One region of the Paenibacillus sp. FSL K6-2862 genome, then DNA from elsewhere that is predicted to be linked to it. Evidence: a T-box and tRNA genes for the amino acid it is inferred to sense, from the RefSeq annotation. Region 1 holds a T-box; the other holds one or more tRNA genes.
The links. The T-box of region 1 lies ahead of trpS (tryptophan--tRNA ligase). A T-box ahead of a tRNA ligase gene usually reads a tRNA of that ligase, here a tRNA-Trp.

Region 2: it encodes a tRNA-Trp, which carries the amino acid that the T-box ahead of trpS (tryptophan--tRNA ligase) is inferred to sense. The anticodon was not compared.

Annotation. Positions count from the first base shown of each region.
Region 1 is NZ_JBBOSN010000001.1:679,867-687,192, reverse strand. Features, by position in the region: gene MHB82_RS03265 (ABC transporter ATP-binding protein) at 1-1, opposite strand, end outside; gene MHB82_RS03260 (LCP family protein) at 213-1,256, shown strand; gene MHB82_RS03255 (glutamate-1-semialdehyde 2,1-aminomutase) at 1,353-2,672, shown strand; gene MHB82_RS03250 (aminotransferase-like domain-containing protein) at 2,769-4,145, opposite strand; gene MHB82_RS03245 (DMT family transporter) at 4,319-5,248, shown strand; T-box leader at 5,282-5,609, shown strand; gene trpS (tryptophan--tRNA ligase) at 5,696-6,760, shown strand; gene MHB82_RS03235 (GerAB/ArcD/ProY family transporter) at 6,888-7,326, shown strand, end outside.
Region 2 is NZ_JBBOSN010000001.1:1,772,492-1,779,817, forward strand. Features, by position in the region: rRNA gene MHB82_RS08250 (23S ribosomal RNA) at 1-1,690, shown strand, start outside; rRNA gene rrf (5S ribosomal RNA) at 1,766-1,882, shown strand; tRNA gene MHB82_RS08260 (tRNA-Glu) at 1,973-2,044, shown strand; tRNA gene MHB82_RS08265 (tRNA-Val) at 2,168-2,243, shown strand; tRNA gene MHB82_RS08270 (tRNA-Trp) at 2,248-2,321, shown strand; tRNA gene MHB82_RS08275 (tRNA-Lys) at 2,331-2,403, shown strand; gene MHB82_RS08280 (transglutaminase-like domain-containing protein) at 2,727-3,335, shown strand; gene MHB82_RS08285 (hypothetical protein) at 3,916-4,695, shown strand; gene MHB82_RS08290 (hypothetical protein) at 4,783-5,484, shown strand; gene MHB82_RS08295 (hypothetical protein) at 5,501-5,917, shown strand; gene MHB82_RS08300 (GNAT family N-acetyltransferase) at 5,950-6,519, shown strand; gene MHB82_RS08305 (Cof-type HAD-IIB family hydrolase) at 6,665-7,326, shown strand, end outside.

The DNA.
Region 1 (7,326 bases):
TGATTATACCTCACTTGGATTTTGTTGAAATTGCTTGTAGCCCAAAAAGAAATTATAATGGTATCAGTCAAAATTCAGCAAGCTTTTAAAATAGCTTAAGCTGCGTCCTCTGATTGAGTTTGGAAGAGACGTGCACGGAAGGCTTCAGGCTACGTTACTTTGGCACTCGAACTCGTTTTTTTATTTTATCTCAAATACAAAGGAGAGCTAGCATGACCAGAAAGACGAAGAGAACCATTTGGATTTCTCTTGCCGCCTTCGTGCTGATCGTTGGAGGAGCAGCGGCATTTTATTTCGGTTCTATTCTCAATCAGTTGAATGGCTTGCAGAAGGAAGGCGACGAATCTCCGTTCGCCAGTATTGAAAATGTCGAAAAAGTAAATACACCGGACCCTCCGAAATGGGAAGGCACTGAAACCGTAAATATACTGGTTATGGGCGTGGATGCCCGCGGCCTCAAAGAAGGGGAAATTCCCCGTTCGGACAGCATGATGGTCGTATCACTCGACCCACTCACCAAAAAAATTAACTTGTTCTCCATTCTGCGAGACACTTACGTCGATATAGACGGATATGGCAAGGAGCGGATTAACACCGCGATTACCCATGGCCCCAATGCAGCAATGAAAGCAGCTGGCGACCTGCTGGGTATCCCTGTCCAGTATTATGTGTATACCGATTTCCAGGGATTCATCAAATTGGTGGATGCCGTTGGTGGTGTGGATTTTGACGTAGAGAAGGACATGCACTATACAAGCAAGGCAGACAATAACGAATACGATATTGATCTGAAGAAAGGTTATCAGCATCTCGATGGTGAAACAGCGCTTATGTACGTGCGTTTCCGTCATGATGCGATGTCCGACTTCGCTCGTTCCGAGCGTCAACGTGAATTCCTGAAAGCCGTAGCGGCGAAAATGCAATCCACCACAACCATCGCCAAGCTTCCTACCATTCTGGAACAGGTGAGCCCTTATGTGGATACCAACCTGACACTTTCAGATATGTGGAAGTTGGGTGGACTTGGATATCAGAGCAGCATGAACGGCAGTGAACAAATTCCGCCGATGAACATGCTGAAGGAAGAGCGGACCGCAGGTGGAGCACAAGTCCTGACGGTAACCAATGAAGAGAAATTGAAGCAGCATATTCAGGATATTATTCATCCGCCTGCTGAACCGGAAGACAGTACAACTGGAACCGAAGATAAAACAGCAAGCGGTGAAGACCAACAGTCGGAGCAACCGGCTCAGTAATGTAAACACGTAGAGGGCAGCCATTATGCTGCCCTCTCGCTGTGTTGTGTTACGAAAAATTTGCAGCAAAATTCATAACCGAAAGGAAATAAACCCATGAACTCATCTCGTCCTCAATCCGAAATCTTATATAAAGAGGCACTTGAACATATTGTAGGCGGCGTAAACAGTCCTTCCCGCTCATTCAAAGCCGTTGGCGGAGGCGCACCCGTTTTTATGAAAAAGGCGCAAGGCGCACACTTCTGGGATGTTGACGACAACCGCTACATCGATTATCTGGCAGCATATGGCCCTATTGTAACCGGACACGCTCATCCTCATATTACCCAAGCCATTTGTGAAGCAGCAGCGAACGGTGTATTGTACGGTACGCCAACCGAGCTTGAAATCAAGCTTGCCAAAATGCTGAAGGAAGCCATTCCTTCGATGGATAAGGTACGTTTTGTCAACTCCGGTACAGAGGCAGTGATGACTACCATCCGCGTGGCCCGCGCCTACACCAAACGTAATAAAATCGTAAAATTCGCCGGATGTTACCATGGTCACTCCGACCTGGTTCTGGTTGCAGCAGGTTCCGGCCCTTCCACCCTCGGGATTCCGGATAGTGCAGGAATTCCAACCAGCATCGCACATGAAGTGATCACGGTTCCTTATAATGACCTGGAAAGCCTGAAAGAAGCCCTGGAGCGCTGGGGTGATGATGTTGCAGCAGTAATGGTGGAGCCCATTGTCGGCAACTTTGGCATGGTTATGCCAGAGCCAGGCTTCCTGGAAGGTTTGTGTGCCATGACACGTGCCAACGGATCACTTGTGATTTATGACGAAGTCATTACGGCTTTCCGTTTCCACTATGGTTCTACGCAAACGTATGCCGGTCTTGCCAATCATGCCGAGATTGAACCGGATCTGACTGCTCTCGGCAAAATCATCGGTGGCGGATTGCCCATCGGAGCTTATGGTGGACGCAAGCATGTCATGGAACAGGTTGCTCCACTCGGACCAGCCTACCAGGCCGGAACAATGGCCGGCAATCCTGCCTCCATCTCTGCGGGTATCGCTTGTCTGGAAGTACTGCAGGGCGAAGGCGTGTATGAAGAAATGGAACGACTCGCCATTGATCTGACATCAGGTCTGCAGGCTTCTGCCGATCGTCATGGAATCGCACTGACGATTAATCGGATTCGTGGTGCTTTCTCCACACACTTCTGCGATCACCCGGTAACGAATTATGATCAGGCTCAAGATACAGACGGTGAACGGTTTGCCTCCTTCTTCCGGCATATGCTGAACCGCGGTATCAACCTGGCTCCATCGAAGTACGAAGCCTGGTTCCTGACCACAGCTCATACCGATGAGGACGTGCAGGCAACACTGGAAGCGGCTGAAGCCTCCTTCAAGGCGATGGCTCAAGAGTAGTTCCTAAGATTTCAGTGAACCAGATAAGGCGTGCAATCAGGCTGACTATTCAGCTTGGCTGCACGCCTTTTGTATTTTTGGGCCGCTAAAAAATTATTACACGTTTCGGCTTTGCAGCTTCACGATCTCTTCACGAATGATCCGCATGCCCTCCTCAATCCGCTGCTTCGGCACATTGGATATATTCAGCCTCAGCATTTTATCCTGCTGCGTTCCCTCAGGGTAGTAACGCTCGGTTGTACCTGCTATTACTCCGCGTTCTTCCAGCCTTGATAACAACACGCCAAGCGGCATATTGCCGGCTAATGGCAGCACGGTATGCTCCCCACCTGTTCGCGGAGCATTGGCAAAGGGACTAAACTCCGGATCGGCAGCAAGCTGCTCATGAACCTTCTGCATCCTGGCTGCATAACGACTTCGAATGACTTTCCCGTGATGTGCAAACATGCCATTGCGAATATAGACCTCCAGCGCAGCCTGAGACAGCACCGAGGTGTCGATATCCAGCATTTTTTTGTGTCCCCCGAACGAAGGAGCAAGAGCCCCGGGAAGGACTGCTACACCAATGCGCAGGCCGGGAAACAGAATTTTGGAGTAGCTTTTCAAATAGATGACCCTGCCTACCGTATCGTAAGAAAATAGCGGGTCCTGTTTTGTATTTTCCTCCAGATCGGCTAAATAATCGTCCTCCACCAGGTATACATCATATCGTTCTGCCAGCTTAATTAATCTCTTCTTCTCGGCTAAGGTCATGGATGTCCCCAGCGGATTGTGAAAGCGTGGCATGACGTAAAAGAATTTAATATCGCCTTCACCAAATTGCCGTTCCAGCGACTCCCAATCAAGACCTTCCAGCGTTCGTCTTACTCCGGTAACAGGTACATTCAGGCCTTCCAGCAGGGATGGCATAAGATGATAGCCTGGAAGCTCAACCAGAACCCGTCTCTTGCCATTCGGAAAAGCCATCAGGGCCAGCACAGCAAGCGCCTGCTGCACGCCGGACGTAATAAAGAACTGTTCCGCAGGGGCAAATACCTGATAATCGGCAAATTGCCTCTGTAACAAATCGATCAGGGATGGCAACCCTTGCTCCGTACCATACAGAAACAACTCCGCCTGATTGTTCTCCATCGCCTGATCAACACAATGGCGAAAATCGGAATACGGAAATACACGGGGATCGGGAGCAGCAGAAGCGAAGTCCAGCGGTTCTTTCCAGTCCACGTCCTCTGCACCCACTCCGTTCTGCACAGCGTAATATCCCGACTGAGGGACGGCATACACCAGATGTCGCTGCTCAAGCCATTGATAGGCACGGATTGCCGTGCTTACACTGCATTGATAATGTTCAGCCAGCACACGTACCGCCGGGAGTTTAATTCCCTTATCAATCCACTGCTGATGCCCCCGCTGCTGCAGCTGTTCCTGTATCCAACGCTGCAGAGACTCCGCGATTATTTCATACTTTTTCATAAATAGAACCTATCCTTCCCACATAATTGTACCGGTACAATCCATGCTTTTCTTTATTGTACCACGACTGAACTGACAGTATATTGAATAAAGCAAAGACCTTACAGCAAGTGATAACAATCAAGGTGTTTGCCTAGTCCAACCGAGTTAATCAGGCTATATGGAGGAACAATATGAATACGACACGTACCCGGGCTTATGCCTATACCGCAGCCGTAATGTATGCGGCTATCATTGGTTTATCTTTTCTATTTGTCAAAATGACCGTCAATGTCGCACACCCGATGGATGTGCTTGCACATCGGTTCGCCCTATCCCTTCTCGTCGTCAGCATCCCGGTTGTCCTGGGATGGATCAAAATCCGGCTCACACTGCGGGATCTATGGCGAATCATACCGCTCGGTCTGCTCTCGCCCGTTTTGTTTTTTGCCTTTCAGGCCTTTGGGCTTGTATCGTCCAATTCATCCGAGGCCGGAATCATTCAGGCCATGGCCCCTGTCTTCACCCTTATTCTGGCTTCAGTATTCTTGAAGGAACGGACATCTGTGCTGCAAAAGCTATTCCTGCTTCTTTCTGTGGCCGGAGTGGTCTTCATCTTCCTGATGAAAGGCAGCGGAATGACTTCAGGTAATTTCAAGGGAATTGCCCTGCTGCTGCTCTCTACGGTTTGCTTTGCAGGGTATGGTGTGCTTGCCAGACCGCTTACCCAGAAGTATAAGCCGATGGAATTAACGTGGGTTACCCTGCTCGTCGGTTGTCTTGTTTTTAACGTCTCCGCCGTCATCCGTCATTTATCCAGCGGTACGATAAGCGATTTTGTAAAACCTCTCGGGGATGCATCTTATCTGGGGGCACTGGCCTATCTGGCCATCCTATCCACCATGATTTCGACTCTGCTGTCCAGCTATGCGTTAACCCATCTGGAAGCTTCGAAGATGAGTGTATTCAGCAACTTCTCTACCTTGATTTCCATAGCGGGTGGCGCCTGGATTTTGCATGAACCCGTTGGCGGATACCATGTTGTCGGAGCCATCCTGATTATCGCAGGTGTGCTCGGAACCAATATGAGTGGCAGAAAACACAGGCTGGTCAGTGAAGTCTAAGCATGATACAATGTGTAAAATTGTAAACGGACGTTATCAACGATGATGAAGAGAAGTACATACGACAGCGTGCTCCAGAGAGCCGGCGGATGGTGGAAGCCGGTGCACGGGTCGTATGGAAATGGGCTTCGGAGTTCCGAGCTGAACACGGCCTGTATCCTGTAATCGGGGTGCAGGACGGTAAGTAGGCAAGGCGGCATGTTCAGCCGTTATCCAAGGACAGGATATCGATCAATAGATATGCTGGTTCCTGTCTGGTTTTTCAATCAGCCTGACCATGAATCTTGATCCGTATCTCCAAGCGGGCCGCAACCAGCGGCCAATTAAGGTGGCACCGCGAAGCATAAGCTTCGTCCTTCTGTTCTGTTCCCTCACGGGAATCAGGATGAAGGACGAGGCTTTTTTTTGATATCTGCATACTGTACAGGCTGAAAGGGGGTGATGGTCGTGGAAGACGGCTGGTGGCGTCAGCAGATTATAATGCTCGAACAATCACAAATTCAAAGGAGAATGAACCATGAGTATGAACAAGGTGTTATTTTGACTGGAGACCGGACCACAGGGCAGCTTCATCTCGGCCATTACGTGGGCAGCCTGCGCAGTCGGGTGCAATTGCAGAATGAATACAAAACCTATATTTTACTGGCAGATGTGCAGGCGCTGACCACACACTATAATCAGCCAGGACTGATTGCAGACAGTGTTTATCAAGTGACTCTCGATTATCTCGCCGTAGGTATTGACCCGAACCAAGCCACGCTGTTCATCCAATCCATGATACCGGAGATTGCGGAATTAACGGTGATCTTCTCCATGTTTGTCACCGTGAACACGCTTCGGCACAACCCCACCATCAAAACCGAAGCGCGTGATCGCGGATATACGGATCTGTACTACGGTTTCCTGGGCTATCCAGTCAGTCAGGCCGCTGATATTGCATTCTGCAAAGCGACACTCGTTCCAGCAGGCGAAGACCAGATTCCACATGTTGAGACTGCACGCAAACTGGTCCGCAGATTTAATGAGCTCTACGCTCCGGTTCTGCCGGAACCACGCATATTGACTGGTGAGCGGCTTGGCGGACTCGATGGCATCGGCAAAATGAGCAAAAGCATGGGCAACGCCATCTCCTTAAATGCGAGTCCGGAAGATGTGCATGCCAAACTGACCAAGGCCAAGACCGATCCTGCACGCGTTCATCGTACCGACCCAGGCCATCCTGATATCTGCCCGGTATTTGCATACCATCAGTTATTCCGGAAGGAGCACGCTGAAGAAATTCATGCCAGCTGCAGCCAGGGCTCCATCGGGTGCAGAGAATGCAAGCATTTTGCTGGCACAGCGATTAACGATTTGCTTGCACCCTTTCATGAACGGCGAAATCATTATGAGCAGCGTGAAAATGAGGTGAAAGAAATTCTTATCGACGGCACCCGTCAGGCCCGCAAAGTCGCGCGAGAAACGATGCTGGAAGTACGAGAAGCGATGGGAATTCGTTATTTCGACCTTTAAGGTTAAGGAACAACCCGGAACTACAGCACGGGATACATCAACTTAACTACTCGCATGTCTGTATGAAGACCACAAATGACGTTAACACTGCTGAGGATAGTCTATCGCGAAAAGGGGACCCCTCAGCATGAAACCTAGACAACCTTCTTTTTTGCAAGCCATGATGTTAATCATGTTATCTGTTGGCCTGATCAGCCACGTCCTGATCATTCCTGCCTTATTAAGTGCGGCCAAAAGGGACGCCTGGATTTCTGTCCTGTTATCGGCAGGACCCTATCTGGTGTTTGCGCTCATGCTTGCCTACGTCTCTCGCTTTCTTCAGCATCAAACCTTACATGAATGGCTGACTTCCCATCTGGGAAAACCCCTGGGCTTGCTCTTCCGGATCGGAAACAGCCTCTTTTTCTTGTCCGTCATCTATTTCACCCTGCATGATACCACCACCTGGGCTAAAACCAGTTATCTGACGGAGACACCAATATTGGCAACAAGCATTGCTCTTATGTCGCTCTGTGCCTATGCGGCCTATAAAGGCATTCGTTCGCTCGCATTTACAGCAGGACTCG
Region 2 (7,326 bases), 1.1 Mb from region 1:
GCGTTGTATAAGGGTTGAAGGTGTACCGTAAGGAGCGCTGGACATTATACAAGTGAGAATGCCGGTATGAGTAACGAAAAGATCAGTGAGAATCTGATCCGCCGAAAGCCTAAGGGTTCCTGAGGAAGGCTCGTCCGCTCAGGGTAAGTCGGGACCTAAGGCGAGGCCGAAAGGCGTAGTCGAAGGACAACAGGTCGAAATTCCTGTACCACCGTAAATCGTTACGAGCGATGGGGGGACGCAGTAGGGTAGTGACGCAGACTGATGGATGTCTGTCCAAGCAGTGAGGCTGATGTGTAGGCAAATCCGCACATCATTAAGGCTGAGCTGTGATGGGGAGTGAAAATTACAGTAGCGAAGGTCATGATCTCACACTGCCAAGAAAAGCCTCTAGCCAGATGAAGGTGCCCGTACCGCAAACCGACACAGGTAGGCGAGAAGAGAATTCTAAGGCGCGCGGAAGAACTCTCGTTAAGGAACTCGGCAAAATGACCCCGTAACTTCGGGAGAAGGGGTGCCCCGGTAGTGTGAATAGCACGAGGGGGCCGCAGTGAAAAGGCCCAAGCGACTGTTTAGCAAAAACACAGGTCTGTGCGAAGCCGTAAGGCGAAGTATACGGGCTGACGCCTGCCCGGTGCTGGAAGGTTAAGGGGAGCGGTTAGGGAGTAATCCCGAAGCTGTGAACCGAAGCCCCAGTAAACGGCGGCCGTAACTATAACGGTCCTAAGGTAGCGAAATTCCTTGTCAGGTAAATTCTGACCCGCACGAATGGCGTAACGACTTGGGCGCTGTCTCAACGAGAGATCCGGTGAAATTTTAATACCTGTGAAGATGCAGGTTACCCGCGACAAGACGGAAAGACCCCATGGAGCTTTACTGCAGCTTGATATTGAATTTGGGTACGATCTGTACAGGATAGGTGGGAGCCTTTGAAGCATGAGCGCCAGCTTGTGTGGAGGCACCGTTGGGATACCACCCTGATCGTATCTAGGTTCTAACCTGGTGCCCTTAGCGGGTACGGGGACAGTGTCAGGTGGGCAGTTTGACTGGGGCGGTCGCCTCCTAAAGAGTAACGGAGGCGCCCAAAGGTTCCCTCAGAATGGTTGGAAATCATTCGAAGAGTGCAAAGGCATAAGGGAGCTTGACTGCGAGACCTACAAGTCGAGCAGGGACGAAAGTCGGGCTTAGTGATCCGGTGGTACCGCATGGAAGGGCCATCGCTCAACGGATAAAAGCTACCCTGGGGATAACAGGCTTATCTCCCCCAAGAGTCCACATCGACGGGGAGGTTTGGCACCTCGATGTCGGCTCATCGCATCCTGGGGCTGAAGTAGGTCCCAAGGGTTGGGCTGTTCGCCCATTAAAGCGGTACGCGAGCTGGGTTCAGAACGTCGTGAGACAGTTCGGTCCCTATCTGTCGTGGGCGTAGGAAATTTGAGAGGAGCTGTCCTTAGTACGAGAGGACCGGGATGGACGTACCGCTGGTGTACCAGTTGTTCCGCCAGGAGCACCGCTGGGTAGCTATGTACGGACGGGATAAGCGCTGAAAGCATCTAAGCGTGAAGCCCCCCTCAAGATGAGATTTCCCAGTATGTAAGACCCCTTGAAGACGACGAGGTAGATAGGCTGGGGGTGGAAGTGCAGTAATGCATGGAGCTGACCAGTACTAATCGGTCGAGGGCTTATCCAAATTGCAGGTTTTGATTGCAAGTTTCGTTTCGGATCTAGTTTTCAGAGAATAATCTCTGAGTGTATAGCAGCATCGTTTGGTGGCGATAGCGGAGGGGTTCCACACGTACCCATCCCGAACACGACCGTTAAGCCCTCTAGCGCCGATGGTACTTGGACCGAAGGGTCCTGGGAGAGTAGGACGCTGCCAAGCGAGACCCCACTGGGGTATTTTTTTTGGCTCATTTGAGTCAAAAGCTCAGTTAGTAGATTTTACAGCTTCTTGTTTGTTGAGAGCTATTAAGGCCCGTTGGTCAAGGGGTTAAGACACCTCCCTTTCACGGAGGTAACAGGGGTTCGAATCCCCTACGGGTCATAACTTTACTTCTTAAAGCAACAAGGGATGAGAATCCCAAAGGTTCGTCGGAGGATCATCATCGTTAGCAACTGCTACGCAGTCTCGAGCGAAGTGAGAGTATCCCCTACGGGTCATAGATACGGAGGCTTAGCTCAGCTGGGAGAGCATCTGCCTTACAAGCAGAGGGTCGGGGGTTCGAGCCCCTCAGCCTCCACCATTTTAGGGGCATAGTTTAAAGGTAGAACAACGGTCTCCAAAACCGTTGGTGTGGGTTCAATTCCTGCTGCCCCTGCCATTTTATTATGAGCCATTAGCTCAGTTGGTAGAGCACCTGACTTTTAATCAGGGTGTCGAAGGTTCGAGCCCTTCATGGCTCATTGTTTTTGTACATGTTGGGGGATTATTCATCCCGCGTGTAACTTCTAAAATCATCAAAATGTACCATAGTTATAAGCTATACTGACGATGGTGCCTGCTGAATATCAAAAACCCTTGAGTATTCCTCAAGGGTTTTTCGTATTTTCTCAAACTCTACGGAGTAAAATTAAATGATAACTCACTACACTTTAGTTTATTAAGCTAACGAGCAGTACAACAGAATAAAGAATACAGGGATTATTATTCTTTACTATGTATAATTATGCTATTAAACTAATTGAAGACTTGCATATTAAGTATAATTATTGAAAGGTTGATAAAAATGAATCTAATCTGTGAAACTCGAGTCGTTGCGGATTATTTGACCGTGACTGACGAGGTCAATTATGACCACCCACTGGTTGCTGGACTGGCTTCAGAATTAGCAGCATCATCGGAAGATCAGGTGGATTATATCAAACAGTCATATATGTATGTCAGAGATCAAATTGCCCATTCCTGGGATATCAAGAGTTCTAGAGTCACATGTTCCGCTTCAGAAACATTGATTTATAAAGAAGGTATCTGCTATGCCAAAGCAAATCTTCTATGTGCCATATTACGGAGAGAGGGAATACCATCTGGCTTCTGTTATCAACGACTTACGATCGGGGACACTCCAGATACGGGCTATTGTATCCATGCATTAAATGCTGTTTATATTCAACATTTAGATTCATGGATCCGATTGGATGCTCGAGGAAACAAGCCTGGAATCCAAGCAGAGTTTTCATTGGATGAAGAAAAACTTGCCTTTACGATCCGAAAAGAGTACGACGAAGCCGAGTATATGACGATATTTAAGTCTCCACATGTTAAGACTATTGAAGCTTTGAAAAATAATACGGACTGCATAAATATGTATTTGTACGGGCTGCCTGAACAACTGTGATTAACGAACTGCGGGGCAATACGGTACAGTTTAGAACTAAGATCAGCATGGGGATAGATAAATTCTAATGCATAACCTAGAAGTACTTTGAGTGAAGAATGGATCAAAATATTATTGAATCTCTATAAAACTCCTTTCAACTATTTTTGAATGGGAGTTTTTTTGTTTTATCAGAAACCCATAACTGATTAAGTACTCATTGATCTACTTAAAAGTAAACTTAGGTAAAATATGCTAAAATAGGAATCATAACTAAAAATAACATGCCTGTAGCTTAGACGTTTCTGCTTTGATCAGGTTGATTAGGAGGAAAAAGTATTGTTCTCAATAGTGTCAATCTTTGCAATTATATTTAACTTGGTGTTATACGGATTGGGCATATACGCTCTAATCCTATTTATAAAACTTGCTCAACGTGGAATCCAAGCATTGGATATCTATCTAAGTGAAAAACGCGGGGGACGCTTCTAATTCTCTCATGAATCAACCAACCACAAGATTATCATTTTTCTCTCAGTGTTTTATTTCTACTGGTTTAGTATGATTAACACATCAATTAAGTAAAGAGAGGGCAAATGACATGGTGGATACTTTCTTAGAACAAATCAACGAGTTGAACGAGCTTCAAAAAGACTTGGTCAGCATACATCCTTTATTTACAGAGCATTATCCTGTGGTTGTTGCATTTGATGCCCTATTATATATGTATGATTATTCGGTAGAGAAAGGGCAATATGAATGGGTGAAAACTGTTCCGGATGATCTTAACATCCCTGACGAGTGTCTGGCAGCCATGCCAGTGCACCATATGAACGAACGAATGTGTGCAATTGTGACAGACTCAGCCTTCCAAAATTTTGAGCAGAAAGTGTTTCTGTTTCACGAGTATGTTCATTGTTATGTCCATGAGAAATATGAGGAGATCGGAAATCGTCTTCCAATTAAACATAGGATGGAGAAAATTAAACGTGTGACATGGGAGTTGGATTACGAATTCCCTTATGAGGATGAGAATGTGGTCCAGTGGATCAATTCACTGTTATCAGCCTTAAAGAGCGGGGATGTAGTCCAGGTACAATCAGCAAGAAAGGCGTTATTCAGCTCTTTAACAGAGGAACAAGGGGAGTACTGGAACTGGCTGGAGTGGAACGAAGGCTATGCGCGATATATCGAGAATCGGATACGAGAAAAATTCGGGCTGGAATTGAATCATTGGGGGGACGCAGCCCCTTATAATCGTCTGGTTTTCTATGAGTGCGGATCGGAGTACATCAGTCTGTTGGTTCGTGAACAGCCGGCTCTTCATACAGATTTGGAACAGTTGTTTAATACAATTCTGTTAGAACGAGTTCAGGGATGAATTTGCTTTTCCTCGGCTAAATGCTGTTAAGTAACGGTTCTTATCGGTTCTATGAGCAGCAGACTCTTATGTAAAGGAGAATATTCCATGCCACTGCCTATGGTTCACTTACATGTCGCTGTGCTATTTGCTGATGCTAATCCAAAACGTGTTGAACGAGGTCCATTCTATCTTGGGAATATTGCACCGGATTCCATTCATATGCGTGAAGGTATAACAAGGGAGGACAAGGAATACACCCACTTCAACCCCAAGGGTGATGAGAATTATGTCGCACGTTTGCAAGAGCTATACTCCGTCTACATTCAACAATGTTCAGATGAGGGCTGGAAGTGGTTTATACGCGGTTATTTCATACATGTCATGACGGATTATTACTGGTTTCGGAGTTTGTATCCTGAATTCGTGGAACGAGTCACCAGCACGGATGAAACCAACGATGTGAAGCGAACCAAGGATGAACTTGGCCGTTTGTACTACCAGGAGACAGATCAGATTGATTTTAACCTCTACCATCATGCCAGTTGGAGTGAGGGCGTATGGCATATGCTTAAGAGCACGCAGAGTTATGATGTCGAGGGACGTTTAACCGCAGAAGAGATTCTCCGCTGGAGGGATCGTACGATTTCATTTTTTAACGAGCCGGCCAATGAGCCCAGAATCGTGCCAACATACTTGACTGATGACTTGGTACAGGCGTTTGTGACCGATACGGTGCAGCGGTTGATCTTGTTATTCCAATCTTGGGACCCTGAGTTGCAGCATCTGAATGTGAACATGGGGAGCTAGAGAGGGGGAGTATCTAATGAAAAAAGGAGCAATCTTCTTATGTTTGTTCGCTGTTTTCCTTGCGAGTTGTACACATACCGATACTTCTGGTGCAGATGAAAATCTTCCCTCGCTCATCACTTTAACCTGTAACCCTGATTACACATTTGAACCCTGCCAAGATATTCAGTTCAATGAGCCAACCGAAGTTCGGGTGATCATGAATGCGATAGGAAACGCGGAACTTTTACCCGGAAATCTTAATTACCTAGCACGATACAAAATGAGTGTAACGAATACGGATCAATCCGTGACCAAATATGATTTTTCTATAGGAACTGATCCTAAAATGAAGGCCCTGTTGGTAGACGGGATAGACACCACCACGGGATATAGCATATCGCTAGAGGATTCAAATCAACTAAGAGCATTAATTGAGAAGCATACCGATTAATCAGACATCATGAAATGGAGAGACCGTTATATATGGATCAACCGACTATCATTCAACCCTTAAATTCAACAGATGTGGAGGGTGCCTACCTGGTGTTTGAACGTTCCATTACGCAGGCGTTTAATCAAGAGGGATTGGGTTCGCTTCAAGATGATATTAAGGATGAAATTCAACACAAAAAGTCGCTGCTTCAATCAACATTGCATCCGGACGAGTATAGTGAGTCTACTGATACCGGGTCTTTTTTTCTGCTGGCTAAACGCGGAAATAGCGTAGTTGGGACGATTTCATATGCGCCCTGCGGCGAGGAGATTCGGATTCTGAGTGAGAATCGACTGAATGATATCGGGGAATTGGGTAGCTTATACATACTGCCGGAAGTTCAAGGTCAGGGAATAGGTTCGATGCTCATTGAGGCGCTCGCAACTGAACTTCAGAAGCGAGGAGTTAAGCAATTTTGCCTGGATAGCGGCTACCGGACCGCGCAGAAGAAGTGGAAGCGAAAGTTTGGAGAACCCTACACCGTGGCGCGCAACTACTGGGGCGAGGGAACGGACCATATGTTGTGGTTATGCAATGTGAATGATTTTGCAGCAAATTAGAAGCCCAAAAGAGATGACAACCTGAACTGCACAGGGGTCATCTCTTTTACTAAGTGGAACATTCAAAATGTGAGGGGGCTTTCTGCTGAGGTTTGCTTTCCTCAGTGTATTCATTCCAATTTACGCAGAAGAGGGGGAAGGACGTTTGATACGAATTGTGTTCTTCGATGTAGACGGTACATTGTTGAGCGAAACAGACCGTAGTTTATCATCAGCTACGGCGGATTCCATTCGCGAATTAATACATAAAGGCATACGGGTGGTGCTTGTCACAGGCAGGCCCTACAGTTTGTGTGAGGAATTCATTGACTTGGGGATTGATACCATTATTTCGGCCAACGGGGCATTGATCAAAATCGGGGATGAGATTATACATAAGTCCGTGCTCTCTGGACAGACGGTCCGGGAATTAAGTGAATTTGCCGAGTTGAACAATCACAGCATTTCTTATTTTACAGAGTCATTTGCGATAAATGGTTTACGTGCCACGGATGTCCGCGTCTTAGATGCCATGCAGGAAACCCTTGGCGTAATGCATCCTCCGCAGAAAATCGAATCTTTGGAGCAGGAAGTGGTTTGCATGTGCTTATATGCGGATGAGCCAGAGGCTGAGAAATTTCAGGCCAGATTTTCTTCATTGCGCTTTGTGAGATTTCATCCGTATGTGTCCAATGTGCTGGAAGAAAACGAAGTATCCAAATCTGCAGCTGCTGCGAGAGTCCTTGACTATCTCCATCTGACCAGAGAGGAAGCCATGGCCTTCGGTGATGGGGAGAATGATATTGATCTGCTTGAGTTTGTAGGCCT